DNA from 3 places in the Streptomyces sp. NPDC045287 genome. Region 3 is predicted to be linked to each of the others. Evidence: riboswitches for the same ligand, from Rfam matches in the RefSeq annotation. Region 3 holds a riboswitch; each other region holds the start of a gene.
What was found. A riboswitch is a leader RNA that binds a small molecule or an ion and turns the genes downstream of it on or off. The one in region 3 is predicted to bind cyclic di-AMP.
Positions count from the first base shown of each region.

Region 1: linked by a shared signal. The riboswitch ahead of AC07D6_RS12100 (M23 family metallopeptidase) and the one ahead of AC07D6_RS11650 (M23 family metallopeptidase) in region 3 are both predicted to bind cyclic di-AMP.
Region 2: linked by a shared signal. The riboswitch ahead of AC07D6_RS05385 (C40 family peptidase) and the one ahead of AC07D6_RS11650 (M23 family metallopeptidase) in region 3 are both predicted to bind cyclic di-AMP.

Region 1 is NZ_JBWKJG010000006.1:17,511-25,255, reverse strand. It holds gene AC07D6_RS12115 (XRE family transcriptional regulator) at 1-288, shown strand, start outside; gene AC07D6_RS12110 (DUF6126 family protein) at 307-462, shown strand; gene AC07D6_RS12105 (tyrosine-protein phosphatase) at 483-1,295, opposite strand; cyclic di-AMP (ydaO/yuaA leader) riboswitch at 1,880-2,035, shown strand; gene AC07D6_RS12100 (M23 family metallopeptidase) at 2,040-3,023, shown strand; gene AC07D6_RS12095 (SGNH/GDSL hydrolase family protein) at 3,185-3,961, shown strand; gene AC07D6_RS12090 (TetR/AcrR family transcriptional regulator) at 4,213-4,821, opposite strand; gene AC07D6_RS12085 (MBL fold metallo-hydrolase) at 4,941-6,131, shown strand; gene AC07D6_RS12080 (M48 family metalloprotease) at 6,473-6,883, opposite strand; gene AC07D6_RS12075 (hypothetical protein) at 6,862-7,272, opposite strand.
Region 2 is NZ_JBWKJG010000002.1:505,053-512,797, forward strand. It holds gene AC07D6_RS05355 (helix-turn-helix transcriptional regulator) at 1-155, shown strand, start outside; gene AC07D6_RS05360 (hypothetical protein) at 178-669, opposite strand; gene AC07D6_RS05365 (DUF6098 family protein) at 932-1,417, shown strand; gene AC07D6_RS05370 (aldo/keto reductase) at 1,503-2,333, opposite strand; gene AC07D6_RS05375 (lactonase family protein) at 2,611-3,657, opposite strand; gene AC07D6_RS05380 (NAD-dependent epimerase/dehydratase family protein) at 3,805-4,797, shown strand; cyclic di-AMP (ydaO/yuaA leader) riboswitch at 5,415-5,576, shown strand; gene AC07D6_RS05385 (C40 family peptidase) at 5,580-6,059, shown strand; gene AC07D6_RS05390 (alpha-amylase) at 6,448-6,765, shown strand; gene AC07D6_RS05395 (L-threonylcarbamoyladenylate synthase) at 6,807-7,427, shown strand.
Region 3 is NZ_JBWKJG010000005.1:299,624-307,368, forward strand. It holds gene AC07D6_RS11635 (bifunctional acetate--CoA ligase family protein/GNAT family N-acetyltransferase) at 1-1,173, opposite strand, end outside; gene AC07D6_RS11640 (HPr family phosphocarrier protein) at 1,259-1,540, shown strand; gene AC07D6_RS11645 (GntR family transcriptional regulator) at 1,729-2,406, opposite strand; gene AC07D6_RS11650 (M23 family metallopeptidase) at 2,632-3,402, opposite strand; cyclic di-AMP (ydaO/yuaA leader) riboswitch at 3,416-3,578, opposite strand; gene AC07D6_RS11655 (M16 family metallopeptidase) at 3,779-5,146, opposite strand; gene AC07D6_RS11660 (M16 family metallopeptidase) at 5,173-6,522, opposite strand; gene AC07D6_RS11665 (DNA gyrase/topoisomerase IV subunit A) at 6,710-7,745, shown strand, end outside.

The DNA of each region.
Region 1 (7,745 bases), on a different contig from region 3:
GCCATGCAGGCGCTGCGCGTGGAGGTCCCGTACACGGGGCTGCGCGACGCGGTCCGCGTCCACCCGGGCGAGGAGTGGCTGTACGTGCTCGCCGGGCGCGTACGGCTGGCGCTCGGCGACGCCGTGCACGTCCTCGACCCGGGCGACAGCGCCCACTTCGACTCGCTCACCCCGCACCGGATCGCCGCGGCCACCCGCGACGGGGCGGAGCTGCTGTTCGTCCACACCCTCCTGCAGAGCTCCGCCGCCGACCTGTGCCTCGGCGGCGGCCCCGCCCAGCGCCACTGAGACGACCGAGAGGTACGCGTGTCCGAGCCGGAGAACCCGAACCCCATCCCCAGCACCCAGGAGCGGTGGATCAACCGCAACCTCGTCATACGGCTGTTCGCCTACCTGGTCGCGGGCCACCTCTTCGCGGCCTTCCTCTACCTGCTCTTCCTGCTCGGCGGCCAGAACCAGTAGCCGCCCGGCCCGCGCGGTCCTCAGACGTCGAGCAGGCGCTCGCGCAGCCGGTCGCGGGTCTCGCCGCTCAGACCGAGCCCCTCGCCGAGGTACCGCTCGGTGGAGCCCCAGGTCTCCTCGATCGTCGCGTACGCCGTGTGCAGGTACTCGGCGCGCGCGTCGAACAGCGGGCCGAGCAGCTCCATCACCTCCGGGGACATCCCGGCGGGCGACGAGTCGCTGCGGCGGACCTTGTACCGGCGGTGCGGGTCGTTCGACTTCAGGTAGTCCGCCTCGATCGCCTCGCGCTCCACGCCGACCGCCAGCAGCACCACCGCCACGGACAGACCCGCGCGGTCCTTGCCCGCCGCGCAGTGCATCAGCGCGGGCACGCTGTCCGCGGCGAGGGCGTGCAGGACCCGGCTGTGCTCCGCGGTGCGCTCGACGACGATGCCGCGGTAGGCGGCCCGCATCCGCGCCGCCGCCTTGCCGTCCCCGAGCAGGTCCCGCAACTGGTCCAGGTCGCCGTTGCGGACCATCCCCCAGAACTCGGCGCCGTCGGCCGGGTCCGTCAGCGGGATGTTGACGTTACGCACCCCGGGCAGCTCCACGTCCGGGCCCTCCAGCGCCTGATCGGCGGCGTTGCGGAAGTCGAAGACGGTGTGCAGCCCGAGCGACGTCAGGAACGCCGCGTCCTCCTCGGTGGCGTGCGCGAGGTGCCCGCTGCGGAACAGCACCCCGGGCCGCACCCGGCGCCCGTCCACGGTCGGCAGCCCGCCCACGTCACGGAAGTTGCGGACGCCGGTCAGCTCCGGCTCGGCGGTCGACGGGAAGGACGGCAGCTGCTGCGTCACGGGAGCTCCTCCGTGTCTGGCGTCGGCGACGGCCGCCGACGAGGTAGCGGTCCGACGATACGACATCGCTTCCCCGGGCAAGGATCCGCCGCGTGCCGGCCCTTCGCGTCGCCGCGGGGTGGGTGCGGCGCACCGTCCCGCCGGTGGCGCGCGGGTGGCGGGACGCCCTGCTCCCCACCGTGGCCGCGTCCTGTTCCGGCGTGGTTCGCCCAGGGGAGCCAGGCGGCTTCGGCGCGATGATCGTCCGCTTGTGTCGCTGTTGATCCGATGATCACGTAAGAGAGATTCTGTCGCTTCTGTCCGTATTGATGGAGTACGTCATAACGCGCCCTGGAAACAAGGGGGATGGGCTCCACCGCGTGAGCAGCGTCATAAAGGTGACGGATCGTATCCGGTGGCGCCGCCTGGAATCCCCGCGCCGCACGGGAATTCATGATCCGTAATCCACGGAGGGTGACCGGAATTCCCCGAAGAATTCCCCGGCGTGAATGAGCGGGGGCAACCATCCGCTTGTTCCCGTCGTCCCCACTCGTTTACGGTCCCGTTCCAGCCGGGCGGATCGCCGAATCCTGCCGCCGCCCCGGAATTCGCACCCACCCACGTGTGGCAGGAGCGGGGGAACCAGGTAGGCCGCCGTACGGGAATTCCCGTACGGCTCGGGGTGAAGTCGCGCCACCCGCGCGGCCGGGCAGCTCCAGCCCGAACCCGACAGCTCACCTCGCAGGCGCCGGAGAGGAATTCGCCATGCCCGCCAAGGGTAAGCACCGCCGTATCAAGTCCAGCCCGCTCACGCGCGGTTTCGTCGCCGCCGGAACGGGTGGTGCCGCCATCGCCCTCCCGCTCCTCGGTGCGACCGGCGCGCACGCCGCCGCCCCCGCCGCGGCCCCGGCCGCCGCCCCCGCGCAGACGGCCGCCGTCGCGTCCGCCGCCGGGACCGCCAAGCCCGCGCCGCGCGTCTACACCGTCGTCGCCGGCGACTACCTGGCGAAGATCGCCCACAACAAGAACGTCGAGGGCGGCTGGAAGAAGCTGTACGCCGACAACCGCGAGGCCATCGGCGACGACCCGGCGCTCATCCACCCGGGCCTGAAGCTCACCCTCGGCGCCAAGGCCGACGACTCCCGCGGCGAGCGCGCCTCCCGGTCCGCCGCCAAGACCCAGGCCCCCGCCGAGGTCCAGGCCCCCGCCGAGGCGAAGCCCGCGGCCGACACCCCGGCCGAGGCCGAGACCCAGGCCCCGGCCGAGACCCAGGCCCCGGCCGAGACCCAGGCCCCGGCCGAGACCCAGGCCCCGGCCGAGACCCAGACGCCCGCGCAGAGCGGCTCCGGCTTCACCGCCCCGGTCTCCGCCGGCATCACCACCCCGTACCGCGCCTCCGGCTCCATGTGGTCCTCCGGCTACCACACGGGCGTCGACTTCGCCGCCTCCTCCGGCAGCACCGTCAAGGCCGTCGGCCCGGGCACCGTCGTCTCCGCCGGCTGGAGCGGCGCGTACGGCAACGAGGTCGTCATCAAGCACGAGGACGGCAACTACTCGCAGTACGCCCACCTGTCCTCCCTCTCCGTCTCCGCCGGCCAGACCGTCGGCGGCGGGCAGCAGATCGGCCTGTCCGGTTCCACCGGCAACTCGACCGGCCCGCACCTGCACTTCGAGATCCGCACCAGCCCCAGCTACGGCTCGGACGTCGACCCGCTGGCCTACCTCCGGAGCCACGGCGTCAGCATCTGAACCTGACGCGCGCGTCACCGCGAACCGCCGCCGCCCGGCACCCCGCGAGGGTGCCGGGCAGCGGCGCGGTGGCGGAGATCACGCCCCGTCAACCCCTCCTTACGGTCGCGTAGGTCACATCCCACGGTGGATGATGTGCTGCCGTGGCAGACGATTCGACGATGGGGGAGAACGACGTGATCGGGTCGTACACGGCGATCGGCGACAGCTTCACCGAGGGTGTGGGGGACCCGGGCCCGGACGGGCGGTTCCTCGGCTGGGCCGACCGCCTCGCGGTCCTGCTCGCCGACCGGCTCCCGGAGGGCCGGGAGTTCCGGTACGCCAACCTCGCCGTGCGCGGCAGGCTCCTCGACCAGATCGTGGAGGAGCAGGTGCCCCGAGCCAAGGAGCTCCTCCCCGACCTGGTGACCTTCTGCGCCGGCGGCAACGACATCATCCGGCCCGGCAGCGACCCCGACGACGTGGCCGCGCGCTTCGAACGCGCGGTCGCGGACCTGACCTCCGTCATCGGCACGGTCGTGGTGACCACCGGATTCGACACGCGCGGCGTCCCGGTCCTGCGCCGCCTGCGCGGCAGGATCGCCACGTACAACAGCCACGTCCGGGCCATCGCCGACCGGTACGGCTGCCCGGTCCTGGACCTGTGGTCGCTCAGGACCGTCCAGGACCGCCGCGCCTGGGACGCGGACCGGCTCCACCTGTCGCCCGAGGGGCACACGCGGGTCGCGCTGCGAGCCGCCCAGCTCCTCGGCCTCGACGTGCCGGCCGACCCCGACCAGCCGTGGCCGCCGCTCCCGCCGCGCGGCACCCTGGAGGAGCGGCGCGACGACATCCAGTGGGCCCGCGAGTACCTCGTCCCCTGGATCGGCCGCCGTCTGCGCGGCGAGAGCTCCGGCGACCGGATCTCGGCCAAGCGCCCGGACCTGCTGCCGCTGTAGCGGACGCTCCGGTACGGCGAGCGGGGCGCGGGCGCCGGCCACGCGCGCGTACGGGGCGGTCCGCTCAGGGGGGAGGCCGGTGCCGGCCCCGATCGGCCGGCCACGCGCGCGTACGGGGCGGTCCGGCCCCGGCCCCACCGCCGGCCACGCGCGCAGGGGGGCGGCTCCGCCTCCGCGCGCGCCGCGGTCGCCGTACGGGCCGACCCGGCCGGTTCGCCGGGAACCCGCCTCCACGCGTGCGCCCCGGCCGCTCAGGCCCCGCCCTCCCCGGTCCCGCCCAGCTCCCGCTCCAGGGCCTCGTCCGCCCAGCGCAGCACCGTCGTACGACTCAACGACCCCCGGTACGCCGTCATCCGGACGCCCAGCCCGTCGAGGAGCGCCGTCAGCCGCCCGGCCGCGCCCTCCGGGTCGGGGCACCGGAACTCGCCCGCCGCCGCTCCCTGCGCGAACACCTCCGCCAGCGCGGCCCTCCACTGCCGGTCGAGCCGCGCCGCGACCTCCCGCAGCGCGCGTTCCCGCGGAGCCGCCGCCCAGCACTCGATCCACAGCCGCCATCCCCGGGTCCGCCGGCCCGGCACGTACCAGCGCACGGCCGCCCGCAGCCGCCGGGCCGCCGGGGCCCGCCGGTCCAGGACGCGGCGCAGCTCCGCCAAGTCCCCCTCCGCCGCGTGGGCGAACGCCGCCGCGACCAGCTTCTCCTTCGTCGAGAAGTGGTACAGGACCAGCGCCCCGCTCACCCCGAGCGCCGCCGCCACGTCCGCGACCCGCACCGCCGCCATGCCGCGCGCCTCGATCTGGGCGACGGTCGCCCGCAGCAGCTCCTCGCGCCGCTCGGCCGCCGACAGCCGCACCCTCGTCACGTCATCCGCCCGTCCTCCGCCCTTCGCACGCGACAGTATCCCGGACGCCCGCCCACCGCCCCGCAGCCCTGTCGTACCGTCCGCTCATAATGGAAGGACCCGAGCCCCCTGGAGGTGCTGTGTCCGGCGACGACGCTCTCGGACGGCTGCGCGCCCGGTTCCTCTCCCTGCGGCCGGCCGCCTTCGGCGCGGACGCCACCGGGGACCGGCTGGAACGGATCCGCCGCTCGCCGAACTTCGCGGACGGCGCCTTCCGCAACCCCGGCGCCACCCGGCACAGGCCCTCCGGCTCGGCCGCCGAGTTCGCGAAGACGTACTTCCGCAAGGAGGAACGCGTCCGCCGCGCCCCCGCCCGCCCCGTGCCCCTCCACCCGACCACGGCCGCCGACCTGGCCCGGCCCCCGGCCTCCGGGCTGCGCCTGACCTGGATGGGGCACTCCAGCGTGTTCGCCGAGATCGACGGCCTGCGCGTCCTGTTCGACCCGGTCTGGGGCGACCGCTGCTCGCCCTTCTCCTTCGCCGGGCCCAAGCGGCTGCACCCGGTGCCGCTGCCGCTCGCCGCGCTGGGACCGGTCGACGTCGTCGTGATCTCCCACGACCACTACGACCACCTCGACCTGCCCACGATCCGCGCCCTGGCCGGGACGGACACGCTCTTCGCCGTCCCGCTCGGCGTCGGCGCCCACCTGGAGCGCTGGGGCGTGGCCCCCTCCCGGCTGCGCGAGCTGGACTGGGACGAGTCGACGCGGATCCGCGACGTGCGGCTCACGGCCACCCCGGCCCGCCACTTCTGCGGCCGCGGCCTGCGCAACCGGCAGCACACGCTCTGGGCGTCCTGGGTCGTCGCCGGCCCGGAGCACCGCGTCTACCACAGCGGCGACACGGGCTACTTCCCCGGCTTCCACGACATCGGCGCGACGCACGGCCCGTTCGACGCCACCATGATCCAGATCGGCGCGTACTCGGACTTCTGGCCCGACATCCACATGACGCCGGCCGAGGGCCTGCGCGCCCACCTCGACCTCCAGGGCGGCCGGCCCTCCGGCGTGATGCTGCCCATCCACTGGGCCACGTTCAACCTCGCCCCGCACCCCTGGGCCGAACCGGGGGAGTGGACGGTCGCGGCAGCAGCCGCCGTGGGGCAGGCGGTCGCCCTGCCCGTCCCCGGTCAGCCCTTCGAGCCTGCCGGCGACCTCCCCGCGCACCTCTGGTGGCGGGACGCGTCCCCGTCACCGCCCCGCAGGTGGCCCGTCCCGGAGACCGCTCCGGTGGCACCCCGCGACGGACTCGACCTCGTGGACGAGGGCTGACCGCGGGCGGACCCGAGCGCGCGACGGAACCCCCGGCGACCATGTGGAAGCCGGGCGGGCGCGGGCCCTGCGAGTCGTCGACGGGCCATCGCGTCGAAGGGGTCGGGAACGGACCTCGGACACCTCCGGCGTGCGGTCGCCCTCGGCGTCGTCGGACTCGTCGTGCTCGAAGCGGGCGATCAGCGGGAGCACGAGCAGCGCGGGCAGGAACGGGTGCGCCCGGGTGTACGCGGCCGGCGCCCGGTGCAGAGGGGTGCTGGGGTCCGCGAGCTGGGCGGCCATCGAGCCGTTGAACAGTTCCGGCCGGTCGGCCGTACGCCGGAACCGTCGCACCCCCTCCGTCAGGGCGGGGCCGGGGCGGTGGCGTCCCTGCCGGCGATCCGGGCGGCCGCCGCGTCGGCGGCGTACTCCTGGTCGCGGGCGCCGGCCAGCGTGGCGCGGAAGTACGGCTTGGCGTACGCGGTGTGGATCCGGGCCATCGCGCGGTACGTGACGTCCACGTGCCGGGTGTCGACCTCGCCCGCCCTCCTGCCCTTGGCCGCGGCCTCGGCGCTCTTCTTCTCCTGCCGGGCCTGTTCACGGGCCGCGGTCTTCCCGGCGCGCTCCTCGACGTGCCTGATGGTGTTCAGGGTCTGGGTGCGGCCGCGCACGGTGAGGGCGGCGAGGCGGGTGTCGGCGTTGGAGTAGTGGCCCAGTTCGTGCGCGATGACCGATCGGAGCTGGGCCTCCGTCAGGTCCTGGGGAAGGGGCACGCCGAGGTGGAGGCGGCGCTGGCCGGGCAGCAGGCCGAGCAGGCGGGCGTCCTCGACGACGGCCGCGTTGGCGTCCGGTACCAGCGGGATGCGGGACGGCGCGCGGGTGCCGATCCGGTCGGCCGGCTCCCGTACGGTCCGCCACGGCTCGGGTTCGTCGGCCTTCGTGACGGGCAGGCCGGGGGTTCGTCGGCCTTGGGCGTGCGCAGCATGAACAGGCCGCGGACCAGCGGAACCGCCAGGAACACGGAGACGAGGTACGGCTTCACTGCGACGCTCGACGGGGCGTACGGGTGCAGCAGGTGGTCGATGCCGGTGAGTACCGCCAGCAGTAGGACGCCGAGCAGGTGGAAACCGGCGAACAGCAGGAGAGCGCGCAGCGCGCGCAAGGCCAAGCCTCTCGGGCAGGGGCCCCACGGGATATCGGGTGACGGCATCGGGTGCGGTGACGGGGGTGCTGCGGCTGATCGCGGCCGGCGGGAGGCGGGCTCACAAGTGGTCGTGTTCAACAGTTGTGGGGGAAGCGGGAGATGACCCACCGGGAGGCTGACGTGCAAGACGTGTACACGGCGGGCCGGTGGGTGCCGGCACGGGAACCCCGTACGGTGCGGCCTCCCGCTGCCCCTGGTCGGCGGCTTCCCCCAGATCACTCAGTGAGCCGTTTTCATCCTGTGGTTCGCGGACGGTGACGGCTGGTGGCCGGGGGCCGTGACGCGGCAGGGCTCCTCGTGGTCCCGGACGGTGATCTCACTCGCCGGTGTCTCGACGCAGAAGCCTTGCCGGTCTCGTACAGGGATCGGCGCCACTGTCCGCACTCCCTGCTGCCGCCACGAATTTCCCCAGCACCACCAGCAGTACAACC
Region 2 (7,745 bases), on a different contig from region 3:
TCGACTACGAGACGCTGCACGTGCCGGCCGCGCCCGGCGAGACCGGACTCGTCGTGCACGTGTTCAGCGCCGAGGAGGGCGGACCCGACGCCGCCGCCCTCGCCCGGCTCGCGACGGCCGTGCGCGAGGCGCCCGGCCCGCGCCGCGCCGGGTGAGGGCGGCGGGCACGCCGCGGGGTTAGGAGCCGGAGCCCTCAAGCTGGTCGGCGAAGGCGCGCAGGGCGTCCGCCAGCTCTTTCTTGGTGGGCAGCTGGTCGACCTTCTGGTTCAGCTCGGTGATCCGCCGGTCGATCTCCGCCAGGTTCGGCGGCACGGACGGGGACGGCGAGGCGCCGCCGGTCGGCGGGGTGCCGGTCGGCCCGCCGGTCGGTTCCCCGCCGGTCCCGCCCGAGCCGCCGCCGATCCAGCCGCCCGTGGCGCTGCCGGTGTCCCCGCTGCCCTCCGTGACGCCGGCCGATCCGCTGCCGCCGGTGTCCCCGTCGCCTCCGGTGGCACCGCTCGACCCGCTGCCGCCGGTGTCCCCGCTGCCCTCCGTGACGCCGACCGACCCGCTGCCGCCCGTGCCGCCCGTGGAGTCATCGACCGGCGTCGGGGTGGCGGACGTGCTCGACGGAGGCGCCGGGGTCTCGTCCGTGCCGGCCGCGAGGGCGGCGCCGACGCTGAGGGCCACCAGGGCCGCCGCTCCTGCGACGGCGGCCGAGAGCCGCCGGACCCGTGTGCGACGTGAGGCGGGTGAGGCGTGAGGGTTCTGTGAGTTTCCCATGGGGGGACGCTAACGGGCGCCGCCCACCGGACGGGCGGCTTCCGCCGTTCTCCCGATCATCCGCACCGGACGGCCGGAGCGTTCCGACCTGCGTCGACCGACACGAGGAGTCATCCTGTTACGGGTGGGTACGCGCGTTTGGTCCCGCACGACGAGGAGGATGAACCACATGGACGACACCGCAGCGGCGCCGACCCGCAGAACGGCCCCCGACGGCGTCACGGAGCTGCCGACCGTCAGCAGCCTGGCGGAGCTGGCCGACCTCGTGGAGCGGCACGGCCGACTCTTCGTCCGCTGGTCACGGGGTCCGGCCCGGGACATGGAGGAGACCCGCAGCGTGGACCACCTGACCGGTATCCCCATGCCGGGCCTGTCGGCGAACCCGCTCCAGATCGAGAGCTGGTGGGAGGACCGCCCCGTACGGCTCTGGGTGGCCCGCCGCCTGTACGACTACTGCCACCTGCGCCAGGAGCGGGACGGCGACGTGCGCCCCTGGGCCCTGCGCGGCCACGAGGTGGCCCGGGGCCCGGACAACGAGCCGCTGCTCAGCGACGTGGAACCGGTCTGCTGGATCGACCTGGCGGTGCTCCACGAGGCGGAGGAGGAGGTGGCGCGCCAGCGCGGCTCCTGGGGCCCCATGAACCGCAAGGTCTGACCGGGCGGCCCCGCATGCCCCGTGTGCCCGCACGGGAGGGAGGCGCGGCCGCACCCGCGACCGCGCCCCCCTCCCGTGCCGTGCGTCAGGCGCCGAAGACGGCCGGGTCCGGCCCGAGCCGCCGGCCCTCGTCGAGCGCCGCGAACGCCGCCATGTCCTCCGCGTCGAGCTCGAAGTCGAAGACGTCGATGTTCTCCCGGATCCGCGACGGCGTCACGGACTTCGGGATCACCACGTTGCCGAGCTGGAGGTGCCAGCGCAGCACGACCTGCGCCGGCGTGCGGCCGTGCTTGCGGGCGACGGCCGCGACGGCCGGCACCTCCAGCAGGCCGCGGCCCTGGCCCAGCGGCGACCACGCCTCGGTCGCGATGCCGTGCCGGGCGTGGAAGGCGCGGGACTCCGCCTGGGCGAGCTGGGGGTGCAGCTCGATCTGGTTCACGGCGGGCACGACGGAGGTGGCGTCCATCAGCCGCTCCAGGTGCTCGGGCAGGAAGTTGGACACGCCGATGGCACGGGCGCGGCCGTCCGCGAGGATCTTCTCGAGCGCCTTGTACGTGTCGACGTACGCGTCCCGCGCCGGCATCGGCCAGTGGATCAGGTACAGGTCCACGTAGTCGAGGCCGAGCCGCTCCAGGGAGGCGTCGAAGGCGCGGAGCGCCGAATCGTACCCCTGCTCGCTGTTCCACAGCTTCGTGGTGACGAACAGCTCCTCGCGGGGGAGCCCGGACGCCGTGACGGCCTGTCCGGTGCCGCGCTCGTTCTCGTACACGGCGGCGGTGTCGATGCTCCGGTAGCCGGCTTCGAGGGCGGTGCCCACCGCCTTCGCCGCCTCGGCGTCCGGCACCTGCCAGACACCGAAGCCGAGCTGCGGCATGGTGACACCGTTGTTCAGGGTCAGGGAGGGGACCTTGCTCACGAGCGGTCGATCCTTACGTCGTTCGGTAGGTACTCCAGGTATCAACAGTCACACGGCGCGACGGCATTCCCGTGCTTGCACGCGGACCCCCTCGCGCCGCGGGCGCCCCGCACCGACGGGCCTCGGGCCGTCGCGGAGCGTCCTCGATCCCCCTGCCCCGAGTGGCCGCGGCACACACGGCGCGCAGGGGGGCCCGGCCGCCGAGCGAGGCGTCCGGTGCCCGCCCGCTCCCGGGTGGTTCCGCTCGGCCCCGGCCGGCCCGGGGCCCCGGACCGGCTCAGGAGAAGACGACGCACGCGGCGGCGGGCACCTCCACCGAGCCGCAGCGGCGCAGCCGCCCGTCCAGCGGGTCCGCGTCGAACCACGTCACGTCCCCGGACCACTCGTTCGCCACGTACAGCCTGCGCCCCGAGGGGTCGGCGACGAGGTCGCGCGGCCAGCTCCCGCCGCACCCCACGCTCCCCGCGGGCCGCGGCTTCTCCGCCCCGTCCTCCAGGGACAGCGTGACGAGCGTGTCGGAGCCCCGCACCGCCGCCCGGAGGAACCGCCCGTCCGCCGAGACCGCGGGCACCGACGGGTAGGCCCGTACGTCCTCGGGGCCGCCGCCGTCGACCGCGACCTCCGACAGCGGCTCCAGCCACCCGGACGCCGCCTCCCAGCGGCACATGGTCACCTGCGGCTCCAGCTCGTGCAGGACGTACACGACCGCGCCGCCCGGGTGGAACGCCAGGTGCCGGGGTCCCGACCCGACGCGGAGCCCCACCTCCCCGTGCACGCGGAGCGCCCCGCTCTCCGCGTCGAGCGCGCAGACCCGCACCGAGTCGGTCCCCAGGTCCGTGGTGAGCACCCACCGGCCGCTCGGGTCGGGCACCACCTGGTGGGCGTGCGGCCCCTCCTGCCGGTCCCGGTCCGGACCGGAGCCGTGGTGGGAGAGGACGACGGCCGGTCCGGCGATGCCGCCGCCGGCGTCCAGGGGCAGGCTGCTGACGCTCCCGGACCGGTAGTTGGCGGTCAGCAGCCGGCGTCCGGCGACGCTCAGGTGCGTGGGGCCGGAGGCGTCCACCGGGACCGGCCGGCCGAGCGGGGTCAGCTCGGGGCCCGCCGCCCGGAAGGCGGCGACCGCGCCGGATTCCGTCTCGCTCACCGCGTACAGCACCCCGGTGCCCCGGTCGAGCGCGAGCCACGACGGATCGACGAGCGCGTCGGTGGCCGCGACCGGCGTCAGCGCCCCGCTCGCCGGATCCACGGCGGCGACGGTGATGCCGCGCCCGCCGCCCGAGGTGAACGAACCGATGTACGCCCAGGACCCGCCACTCTGCTCCATTTTTGTCCCTTTCGTCGTATTCGTGCCTACGTGGTACGCCAACGACCACCGCCCCGGGGAGTCACCGCCTCCGCCCCGCACGGAACCCGGATGCGCCGACGGCGAACCGCTCTGGCCGCCCGGGCCCCGTACTGCTTGAGTGGCGGAATGGAGATCTTGATATTGGGCGGAACGGCCTGGCTCGGCAGGGAGCTGTCCCGGCAGGCGCTCGGGCGCGGCCACCGGGTGACGTGCCTCGCGCGCGGCGAGAGCGGGCGGGTCGCGGACGGCGCGGCGCTCGTCGCCGCCGACCGCCGCGACCCCGACGCGTACGCGCCGCTGCTCGACCGCGCGTGGGACGCGGTCGTCGAGGTGTCCTGGCAGCCGGGCTTCGTCCGGCGGGCGCTCGCCGCGCTCGCAGGCAGGGCCCGGCACTGGACGTACGTCTCCTCCGTCAGCGCGTACGCCTCCCACGCCGAGATCGGCGCCGACGAGTCCGCGCCGCTCCTCGCCCCGACCGACCGGGACGAGGTCGACCGCTCGGCGTACGGCGGGGCGAAGGCCGCCTGCGAGCAGGCGTCGACGGCCGCCGCGGGCGACCGGCTCCTCATCGCCCGTGCCGGGCTCATCGGCGGCCCGGGCGACCACAGCGGGCGCTCCGGCTACTGGGCGGCCCGCGCCGCACGCGACCCGCGAGGACCGCTGCTGGTCCCGGACACGCCGGACCTGCCGACCCAGACCGTCGACGTACGGGACCTCTCCGCGTGGCTGCTCGACGCCGCCGAGGCGGGCACCACCGGCACGTACGACGCGGTCGGCCCCGTCGTCCCCTTCCGCGAGTGGATCGGGCTGTCCCGCGACGTCGCGGGGCACACGGGCCCGGTCGTCACGGCCGACTCGGCCTGGCTCCTCGCGCACGGCGTGGCCGAGTACATGGGCCCCGAGTCGCTGCCGATGTGGCTGGTCGAGCCCGGCTGTGAGGGCTGGTCAGCCCGGGACGGCTCCGCGGCGCGCGCGGCGGGCCTGCGCCACCGGCCCCGTGCGGAGCTGCTGGCCGACACCCTCCGCTGGGAGCGCGGGCAGGGCCTGGACCGCCCGCGTCGCGCGGGCCTCAGCGCCCGGCGCGAGGACGAACTGCTGGCCGCCCTCGCCCGGACCTGACGTCACCGACCCGTTCGACGGCTCCCCGTGCGGCTCCCGGTCGCCCTCGCTCGGACCTGGCGGCGCCTCGGACGCGCCGAAGCGGCGGAGCCCGGGTGCGGAACACCGTCCCCCCGCGGGGCCCGCCGCGCGCCGGGCGGGCCCCGCGGCCACCGCGTCCGGCCGGGGAGCGGAGAACGGCACGGAGGGCCGCTCCGCCGCCCCCGGAGGGAGGGTTGACCACCCGGTGGCCGGTCACGGCAGGTGCCCGCCCGCCGCGCCCTCCAGCGGCTCGCCCGGGGTGGCGACGGGCTCCCCGGTCGCGGCGGAACGCCCAAGTGGCCGCCGGTGGACCGGACCTGAAGACCGCCCATATCGCGCCGGTGGGACAGGGTCTGGAGGCCGTGGTCCGTGCGCGCGCCCACGCCCCGCGCCGTCCGCCGCACACCCCCCGGACGCGCCCCCGTAACCCCTCGGCAACTCGCCACACATGGATTCCGCCAACGGTGAGGAGTCTCACAAAATGCCGATTCCGTTCGGAAATCCCTCCCTTCATGGGTCAAGATCCCTGTCGACGACAAGCCCTCGCCGCCGTGGCGAGGCGGTCCGGGTGGACGCCGAGTCCTGCCGCCGTCCGGATCTGGTCGACACGAAGTGAATCGGCAGGAGTGGAGGACCCAGCAGTACCGGGACGTGCGCACCACCGGCCGTCCCTTGGGGTGAAGCCGCGTCAGCGGCCGGGCAACTTCGCCTGCCCGAACCCGACAGGTCATCCTTCGCAGGCGGATGACGAAGGGTTGCGCATGTCCGCGCAGAATCACGTTCCGTCCGTGCTGTCCCGAACCGGCACCGTCTCGGCCCTGACCATCGCCGCCCTCGCCGGCACCCTGCTGGCACCGGGCGCCGCCCCCGACGCACAGGCGGCGGGCCCCGCGTACGCGATGAAGGCCCTCAACGTGGCGGCCTCCAAGAAGGGTTCCCCGTACAAGTACGGAGCCGCGGGCCCGTCCCGGTTCGACTGCTCCGGCCTGACGCTGTACGCGTACAAGCAGGCCGGCAAGACCCTGCCGCGCACCGCGCAGCAGCAGTACAACCGCACGCGCCACATCTCGGCCTCCACCCTCCAAAAGGGTGACCTGGTCTTCTTCCACTCCGGCGGCCGCGTCTACCACGTCGGCGTCTACGCCGGGAGCAACCGGATCTGGCACGCCCCGAAGGCGGGTTCGGTGGTGAAGCTGGAGCGGATCTGGACCAAGAAGGTCCTCTACGGCCGGGTGCGCTGACGCCGGCCGTCGGCCCCGCTCCGGACTTCTCGTCACTCCCGTGTGCCGCCGTCCCCGCCTGCCCGGGCGGGGACGGCGGCACACCGCCGGGGGCTCCGCCTCGGCGGGCCCGTCGACCCACCGAGGCGGTGGGGCCCGCGCGCCGGAGCGGCCGGTACGGCGGGCGGGCGCCCGGCGGGCGCGGCCGGAGCGGCGGCCCCGACGGCGAACGCGAAGGCCGCGAGCGTGCGGTGACCCCCGGTCACACGGGCCCGGTCCCCGCCGCCCCGGGATCCGCCGAGGACGTTGCGGCATCGGTTACGAAGCCGCTACACCCCGTTAACTCGGGGGATTTCACAGGCCATAGCCTGAGGGGCGTCACCTCCCCTTCCCGAGAGGAACGAGCTCCATGAAGGCACGTATGGCACGGATGGCCGCGACCGCCGGACTCGGCGCGTTGCTGACGGCGGGCACGGCCCTGGCGCACCCCGCCGCCGCGTCCGTCCCGTCGGCCGACGCGCAGCCGGCACCGTCGTGCGTCACCTACTGGCAGAGCTGGCGCTACGCACAGGTGGCGAACGACTGCACGACCGCCGTGGACGTCAAGGTGGTCTACCAGGACGGCGCGGAGGGGGTCTGCCACACCGCGCAGCCCGCCACGACGACCACGGTCGGCGAGGGCTACACGGGCACGCACGGCCACGTCGACCGCATCGCGCTCTGCTGAGCCTGACCGCCACCCGCCCGACGCCGCGTTAGGCTCGTCGGATGGCGAAGTACTTCGATGTGCACCCCGACGACCCGCAGCGCCGCGTCATCGGCAACGTGGCCGAGATGATCCGCTCCGGCGCCCTCGTCGCATACCCCACGGACTCCTGCTACGCGCTGGGGTGCAAGCTGGGGAACCGCGAGGGCCTGGCGCGGATCCGCAGCATCCGCGACCTGGACGACCGCCACCACTTCACCCTCGTCTGCCAGAACTTCGCCCAGCTCGGCCAGTTCGTGCACATCGACAACGACGTCTTCCGTGCGCTGAAGGCCGCGACCCCCGGGCGCTACACCTTCATCCTCCCCGCGACGAAGGAGGTGCCCCGCCAGTTGCAGCACCCGAAGAAGAAGACCGTCGGGGTGCGCATCCCCGACCACACGGCGACCCAGGCCCTCCTCGCCGACCTGGGCGAACCGCTCGTGTCGAGCACGCTGCTGCTGCCGGGGGAGGAGGAGCCGATGACGCAGGGCTGGGAGATCAAGGACCGGCTCGACCACGTCCTCGACGCCGTCCTCGACTCGGGCGACTGCGGCACGGCGCCGACCACGGTCGTCGACTTCTCCGGCGGCGCACCGGAGATCGTCCGCCGGGGCGCCGGGGACACGTCCCGCTTCGAGTAGCCACCGGCCGGGCGCTTCGCCGGCGGGGAGGCGGACCCGCCCCGGCCGGGCAGGGGGAGCCCTTGCGGAACCCGCGGGGGAGTCCTCGCGGGGTCCGCGGCGGCAGCGGCGCCGCGGGCCTCCTCACCGCCGCGGGCACCCCGACCGCCGCGTCCCCGCTCCCGGGGCCCGGGTGGCCGCGGCGCCGGTCGCGGCGTACCCGCCCTCCCGCGTCGACGCCCCGCGTACCGCACCGCCCCTCCCGTACGGCCCCGCCCCCGACCGCCCACCGGCGGCGGTGGCGCGCCTGGCCGTCGGCGCCCCGTGCCCCACCCGGGC
Region 3 (7,745 bases):
CGACACGCCCGCGCCCCGCCGGTGCAGCCCGGAGAGCAGGGCGATGCCGATCGCGCCGGACTGGGTGAACAGGCCGATGCGCCCGGCGGCGGGCAGTTGCGGGGCGAGGGAGGCGTTGAGCCGGGCGCCGTCCGCGGTGTTGATCACGCCGAAGGCGTTGGGGCCGATGACGCGCATCCCGTACGAGCGGGCCTGCCGCACCAGGGCCCGCTGGCGCTCCCGCCCGGCCGGGCCGCTCTCGGCGTAGCCGGCGGTCAGGACGACGAGCCCGCGCACGCCGTGCTCGCCGCAGTCCGCGACGGCGTCCGGGACGTGTTCGGCGGGCACGGCGACGACGGCCAGGTCGACGGGCTCGCCGATCTCGCCGACGGAGCGGTGGGCGGGGACGCCGTCCAGGGCGGCCGGCCCTGCGGGGAGCGCGCGGTTCACGGCGTACACGGGGCCGGTGAACCCGGCGTCGACGAGGTTGCGCAGGACGGTGCGGCCGACGCCGCCGGGGGCGCGGCCCGCGCCGACGACGGCGACGGAGCCGGGGGCGAGGAGGCGCTGCACGGACCGTGCCTCGGCGCGCTGCTCGCGGGCGCGCTGGACGGCGAGGGAGCGGTCGGTGGGCTCCAGGTCGAGGTGGAGGCGGACGGCGCCGTCCTCGAAGCTGCGCTTCTGGGTGTACCCGGCGTCCGTGAACACCTTGATCATCTTGGTGTTGGCGGGCAGCACCTCCGCGGCGAACCGCCTGATGCCGCGTTCGCGGGCGACGGCGGCGATGTGCTCCAGCAGGGCGGAGGCGACGCCGCGGCCCTGGTGGGCGTCCTGGACGAGGAAGGCGACCTCGGCCTCGTCGGCGGGGGCGGCGGCGGGGCGGCCCGCGGCGTCGATCCGGTCGTAGCGGACCGTCGCGATGAACTCGCCGCCGACGGTCGCGGCCAGGCCCACCCGGTCCACGTAGTCGTGGTGGGTGAAGTGGTGCACGTCCTTGGCGGAGAGCCGGGGGTAAGGTGCGAAGAACCGGTAGTACTTCGACTCATCCGAGACCTGCTCGTAGAAGCTGACCAGGCGCTCGGCGTCGTCCGCGGTGATCGGTCTGATCCGCGCGGTGCCGCCGTCGCGCAGCACCACGTCGGCCTCCCAGTGGTCGGGGTACGCGTGCGCCGACTGATCGGACGGGTTCAGCATGGGCCAAGGGTACGGCGCCGTTCCGGCACTCCGCCGGACATGAGAGACTGGTCTAGACAACCACTAGCACTTGAAGGGCAACACCATGGCTGAGCGCCGCGTCAACGTCGGTTGGGCCGAGGGCCTGCACGCCCGCCCCGCCTCCATCTTCGTCCGTGCCGCCACGGCCTCCGGCGTCCCCGTGACCATCGCCAAGGCCGGCGGCACCCCGGTCAACGCCGCGTCGATGCTCGCGGTGCTCGGCCTGGGCGCGCAGGGCGGCGAGGAGATCGTCCTCGCCTCCGACGCCGAGGGCGCGGACGCGGCGCTGGACCGTCTGGCGAAGCTGGTCGCCGAGGGTCTTGAGGAGCTTCCCGAGACCGTCTGACGACGACCGGCAGCACCACGGAGCCGCACCGCCCGGAATTCGGGGGTGCGGCTCTCCTTCTTCCGGGACGCGCCGGATTTCCGGTTCCCGCCGGTCTCGTGGATTCCCCGATTTTCCGGGCAGTGCTTTTCGCGGGCAGCCGAAAAGGACCCCGTCATTTCTCCCTTCCTTTGTATACGGTCCCGCTGTTAATTCCGCGCTCCGGCGGTGTTTACGGGAGGTTGCGAACCCCTCACGCGGCCCGTGCGGCGCAGCCGGTGGGTGCCGCGCCACCGCTCGACGTGCTGGGCGGTGAGCATCCGGGCCCGCTCCGCGTCGCTCCGGGCGACGGCGTCGACGATCGCGCCGCGCTCCGCCCACGCCTCGGCCGGCCTGGCCGGCTCCTCGACCGCGTACATCCAGGCGGTCTTGTGGCGCAGCTGGGTGAGCAGCGAGGTCAGGCCGGGGCTGGCCGACGCCTGGGCGAGCGTCTCGTGGAACCAGTCGCCCAGCGGGCGCAGGTCCTCCCCCTGGCCGCGGCGAGCCCCCTCCCGACCCAGGCGGACGAGGCCGCGCAGCACCTTGAGGTGGGCCTCGGTGCGGCGCTGGGCGGCGCGGGCGGCGCCCAGCGGCTCCAGCAGCGTGCGCATCTCCAGCAGGTCGGCGGCGTCCTGCTCGGTCGGCTCCGCCACGCAGGCGCCGACGTGGCGGCGCGAGACGACGAAGCCCTCCGACTCCAGGGTCCGCAGCGCCTCGCGGACGGGGACGCGGGAGACGCCGTAGCGGCGGGCGAGCTGCTCCTCGGCGAGGCGGCTGCCGCGCGGCAGCACCCCGGAGACGATGTCCGCCCGGATCGCCGTACACACCGAGTGCGCGGGAATGCGCATACCGAACCTCCGAATCGCTCCGCCCACCGTTTAATCCGCGCGACACCCAATAGTTCGACGCTGTTCGGTGACTCTATTGCAACGAAGGGCATTTTCCGATCCCGGGCCGTAATCCATGGTGAATTTTTGGCCGGGGCGGTGGACTGCGGGCGGCGGAGAGGCGGAGGGGCGACGCGAAGGCCCCGGCTCGGTGACCGAGCCGGGGCCTTCGCGGAGCGGGGCGGGTCAGACGTCGACGCCGCGCGCCCGGAGGTAGGAGACCGGGTCGACGTCGGAGCCGTACTCGGCGGAGGTGCGGGCCTCGAAGTGGAGGTGGGGGCCCGTGGAGTTGCCGGTCGAGCCGGAGATGCCGATCTGCTGGCCCGGCATGACCGTCTGGCCGACCGCGACGCCGATCGAGGCGAGGTGGCCGTACTGCGTGTAGGTGCCGTCGTGCATCCGGATCACCACGTTGTTGCCGTACGCGCCGCCCCAGCCGGCCTCGACGACCGTGCCGAGGCCCACGGAGACGACGGCGGAGCCGTACGGGGCGTGGAAGTCGACGCCCGAGTGGCTGCCGGAGGACCACAGCGAGCCGCCCGCCCGGTAGGGGGTGGAGACGTACGAGCCGGCCACGGGGAGCTGGAAGGAGTTGAGGCGCTTGCGCTCGGCCTCGCGGGAGGCGCGCTCCTGGGCCTCGCGGGCGGCCTGGACCCGGGCCTCGGCCTGGCGTTCGGCCGCCGCTTCGGCCTGCGCCTGGCGCTCGGCCACCTCGGCGGCCAGCTCCTGGGCGGCGGCCTGGTCCTCGACCTCGTCGGCCAGCTCGTAGCCGGCGATGGCCTGGTTGAGGCCGGTGTCCTCCAGGGAGGCGCGCTCCGCGTCCGCGGCGAACGCCGGGGAGGCGAGGGTTCCGATGACGCCGGAGGTGGCGAGGGCGGCGGCGCCGGCGACGTGGGCGCTCCTGCGGCTCACTCGGCTCGGGGCACGGTGCTTCCCGGTGGAACGGGTGAACGCCATGAAGGGAACGTGTCCTTTCCTTCCCTCTCGCCTACCGGGTTAGCTGACGGGTTCGGAGCAGGAAGGTCTCCTACGGACCCCTCCGCGCGGTGGCGAAGGCGTCCGATTCACCCCAGGGGACATGGGTCCCCGGCTCCCCGGGCTCACGCCCGACGGGGATTCGGCGATCGCTGCCCGGTGCCGCGGGTGCGGCGGGTACGGGGGGCGGACAGCGCCTAAGACGCTATGCGGCTGATCTTTCAATCACCAAACAGACACGCTTTTTTGTAGCGCACGCCACAGAACAGACACCCAACCTCTCCAACAAAACGGACATAAGTCCGAGCGAGAACGGAACCCCGCCGTCCGGGTGGACGACGGGGTTCCGCCTCGTCAATCAGCCGGTGACGACGGTCACTTCGCCGATGCCCAGCGCCTCCACCGGCGCCTTGATCTGCGCCGCGTCCCCGACGAGGACGGTGACGAGGCGGTCCGGCGGGAAGGCGCTGACGACGGCCGCCGTCGCCTCCACCGTGCCCGTCGCGTCCAGGAGCCGGTACAGCCGTGCCTGGAAGTCGTCCGGCAGGTGCTGCTCGACCTGGTCGGCGAGGGTGCCGGCGACGGACGCCGCCGTCTCGTACTTGAGCGGGGCCACGCCCACCAGGTTGTGCACGGCGGCGTCGCGCTCGGCGTCGGTGAGCCCCTCCGCCGCGAGGGTGCGCAGCACCTTCCACAGGTCGTCCAGCGCCGGGCCGGTGTTGGGCGTGTCGACGGAGCCGCTGATGGCGAGCATCGCCGCGCCCGTGCCGTCCGGCAGGGACCGCAGGACCTGCCCGAAGGCCCGCACGCCGTACGTGTAGCCCTTCTCCTCGCGCAGGACGCGGTCCAGGCGGGAGGTGAGCGTGCCGCCCAGGCAGTACGTGCCGACGACCTGCGCGGGCCACACGCTGTCGTGCCGGTCGGGACCGACGCGGCCGATGAGGAGCTGCGTCTGCACGGCGCCCGGCCGGTCCACGATGACGACGCGACCGGTGTCGTCGGCGGTGACGGGCGACGCCGTGCGCGGGCGGGGCGCGCCGCCCGTCCACGCGCCGAGCGTGTCGTCGAGGAGCGCGTCCAGGTCGATGCCGGTCAGGTCGCCGACGACGACCGCGGTGGCCGACGCGGGGCGGACGTGGGCCTCGTAGAAGGCCCGTACGGCCGCGGAGTCGATCCGGGCGACGGTCTCCTCCGTGCCCTGGCGGGGCCGGGACATGCGCGAGGAGGCCGGGAACAGCTCGGCGGAGAGCTGCTTGGCGGCGCGGCGGGCGGGGTTGGCCGTCTCGTGCGGGATCTCGTCGAGGCGGTTGCGGACGAGGCGGTCGATCTCGTCGTCCGCGAAGGCCGGCGCCCGCAGCGCGTCGGAGAGGAGCCCGAGGGCCTTGTGCAGCCGGGAGGCCGGCACCTCCAGGGAGACCCGCACGGCGGGGTGGTCCGCGTGCGCGTCCAGGGTGGCGCCGCACCGCTCCAGCTCGGCGGCGAACTCCTCGGCGGTGTGTTTGTCCGTGCCCTCCGACAGGGCGCGCGCCATGATGGTGGCGACGCCGTCGAGGCCCTCCGGCTCGGCGTCCAGCGGGGCGTCGAGGACGATCTCGACGGCGACGACCTGCTGGCCGGGGCGGTGGCAGCGCAGCACCGTCAGGCCGTTGCCCAGCTCGCCCCGCTCGGGAGCGGGGAAGGCCCACACGCGGGGCGTGCCCGGCTTCGGCCGCGGGTGGAACTCCATGGTCGTCAGAGACACGGCAGCGTCGCTCACTGGTCCGCCCCCTCTTCCTCGTCGCTGTCGGTCCGGTCGCCGTCGTCGGCCTTGGTGGGTTCGTAGACGAGGACCGCGCGGTTGTCCGGGCGCAGCCGCTCTGCCGCGACCTCGCGCACCTCGTCGGCGGTGACGTCCAGGACCCGCTGGACGGCCGTGAGGGCGAGCTGCGGGTCGCCGAACAGGACGGCGAACCGGCACAGCTCGTCGGCGCGGCCCGCGACCGTGCCCAGCCGGTCCAGCCACTCGCGCTCCAGTTGGGCCTGGGCGCGCTCCATCTCCTCGGCGGTGGGCCCCTCGGCGGCGAACCGGGCCAGCTCCTCGTCGACGGCGGCCTCGATGTCCGGCACCTCGACCCCGGCGGAGGTCTTCACGTCCAGCCACCCCATCGAGGGCGCGCCGGCCAGCCGCAGCATCCCGAAGCCGGCGGCCACGGCGGTGCGGTCGCGCCGGACCAGCCGGTTGTGCAGCCGGGACGACTCGCCGCCGCCGAGGACGGTGAGGGCGATGTCGGCGGCGTCGCACGCGCGCGTGCCGTCGGCCGGGAGGCGGTAGGCGGCCATCAGGGCGCGGGCCGGGACGTCCTCCTCGACGACCTCGCGGAGCTGCTCGCCGATGACGTCCGGGAGCGTCCCGTCGCGCGGCGCGGGCTTGCCGTCGTGGGACGGGATGGAGCCGAAGTACTTCTCGACCCAGGCGAGCGTCTGCTCGGGGTCGATGTCGCCGACGACGGACAGGACGGCGTTGTTCGGCGCGTAGTACGTGCGGAAGAAGTCCCGGGCGTCCTCCAGCGTGGCCGCGTCCAGGTCCGCCATGGAACCGATCGGCGTGTGGTGGTAGGGGTGCCCGTCCGGGAAGACGAGGGCGGTCAGCTTCTCGAACGCCGTGCCGTACGGCACGTTGTCGTAGCGCTGGCGGCGCTCGTTCTTGACGACGTCCCGCTGGTTCTCCATCGACTCGTCGTCGAGGGCGGCGAGGAGGGATCCCATGCGGTCGGCCTCCAGCCAGAGGGCGAGCTCCAGCTGGTGGGCGGGCATGGTCTCGAAGTAGTTGGTGCGCTCGAAGCTCGTGGTGCCGTTGAGGGAGCCGCCGGCACCCTGCACCAGCTCGAAGTGGCCGTTGCCCCGGACCTGCTGGGAGCCCTGGAACATCAGGTGCTCGAAGAGGTGGGCGAGGCCGGTGCGGCCCTTGACCTCGTGGCGGGAGCCGACGTCGTACCAGAGGCACACCGCGGCGACCGGGGTCAGGTGGTCCTCCGAGAGCACCACGCGCAGGCCGTTGGCCAGCCGGTGCTCGGTCGCTGTCAGGCCGCCGGAGCCGGCCTGGGCTGTGGCCGTGTGACCCATGGGCATGTACGTCCCTTCGATCGCGTCATGGAAAAGTCCTGCCACTGTATGCAAGCGCACCGGCGCCCTGCGAAGTTCCCGGCAAGCTGCGGCGTCCCTCTTCCGGGTCGCGGTCGGTCCTGTCAGTGGGACGGTCCACAATGGTCGGCGTCAGATCAACCTTGTTGGTGAAGGAGCCGCAGCAGCGATGGCCCGCCGCAGCACGAAGACCCCGCCGCCCGACGACTTCGAGGAGCGGATCCTCGACATCGACGTCGTCGACGAGATGCAGGGCTCCTTCCTCGAGTACGCGTACTCGGTGATCTACTCCCGAGCCCTGCCCGACGCGCGGGACGGCATGAAACCGGTGCACCGCCGGATCGTGTACCAGATGAACGAGATGGGCCTGCGCCCCGAGCGCGGGTTCGTGAAGTGCGCCCGCGTCGTCGGCGAGGTGATGGGCAAGCTCCACCCGCACGGCGACGCGTCGATCTACGACGCGCTGGTGCGCATGGCGCAGCCCTTCTCGATGCGCCTGCCGCTGGTCGACGGCCACGGCAACTTCGGCTCGCTGGGCAACGACGACCCGCCGGCCGCCATGCGGTACACGGAGTGCCGGATGGCCGACGCGACGTCCCTGATGACGGAGTCGATCGACGAGGACACCGTCGACTTCGTGCCGAACTACGACGGGCAGGAGCGCGAGCCGGCCGCCCTCCCGGCCGCCTTCCCGAACCTGCTGGTCAACGGCGCGTCGGGCATCGCGGTCGGTATGGCCACCAACATGCCCCCGCACAACCTGGGCGAGGTCGTCGCGGCCGCCCGGCACCTGATCAGGCACCCGGGCGCCGACCTCGAGACGCTCATGCGGTTCGTCCCCGGCCCGGACCTGCCGACCGGCGGCCGGATCGTCGGCCTGTCCGGCATCAGGGACGCGTACGAGTCCGGCCGCGGCACGTTCAAGATCCGCGCGACGGTGGCGGTGGAGAACGTGACGGCGCGCCGCAAGGGCCTGGTCGTCACGGAGCTGCCGTTCGCGGTCGGCCCCGAGAAGGTCATCGCCAAGATCAAGGACCTGGTCGGCGCGAAGAAGCTCCAGGGCATCGCGGACGTCAAGGACCTCACGGACCGGGAGCACGGCCTGCGCCTGGTCATCGAGGTCAAGAACGGCTTCGTGCCCGAGGCGGTGCTGGAGCAGCTGTACAAGCTGACGCCGATGGAGGAGTCCTTCGGCATCAACAACG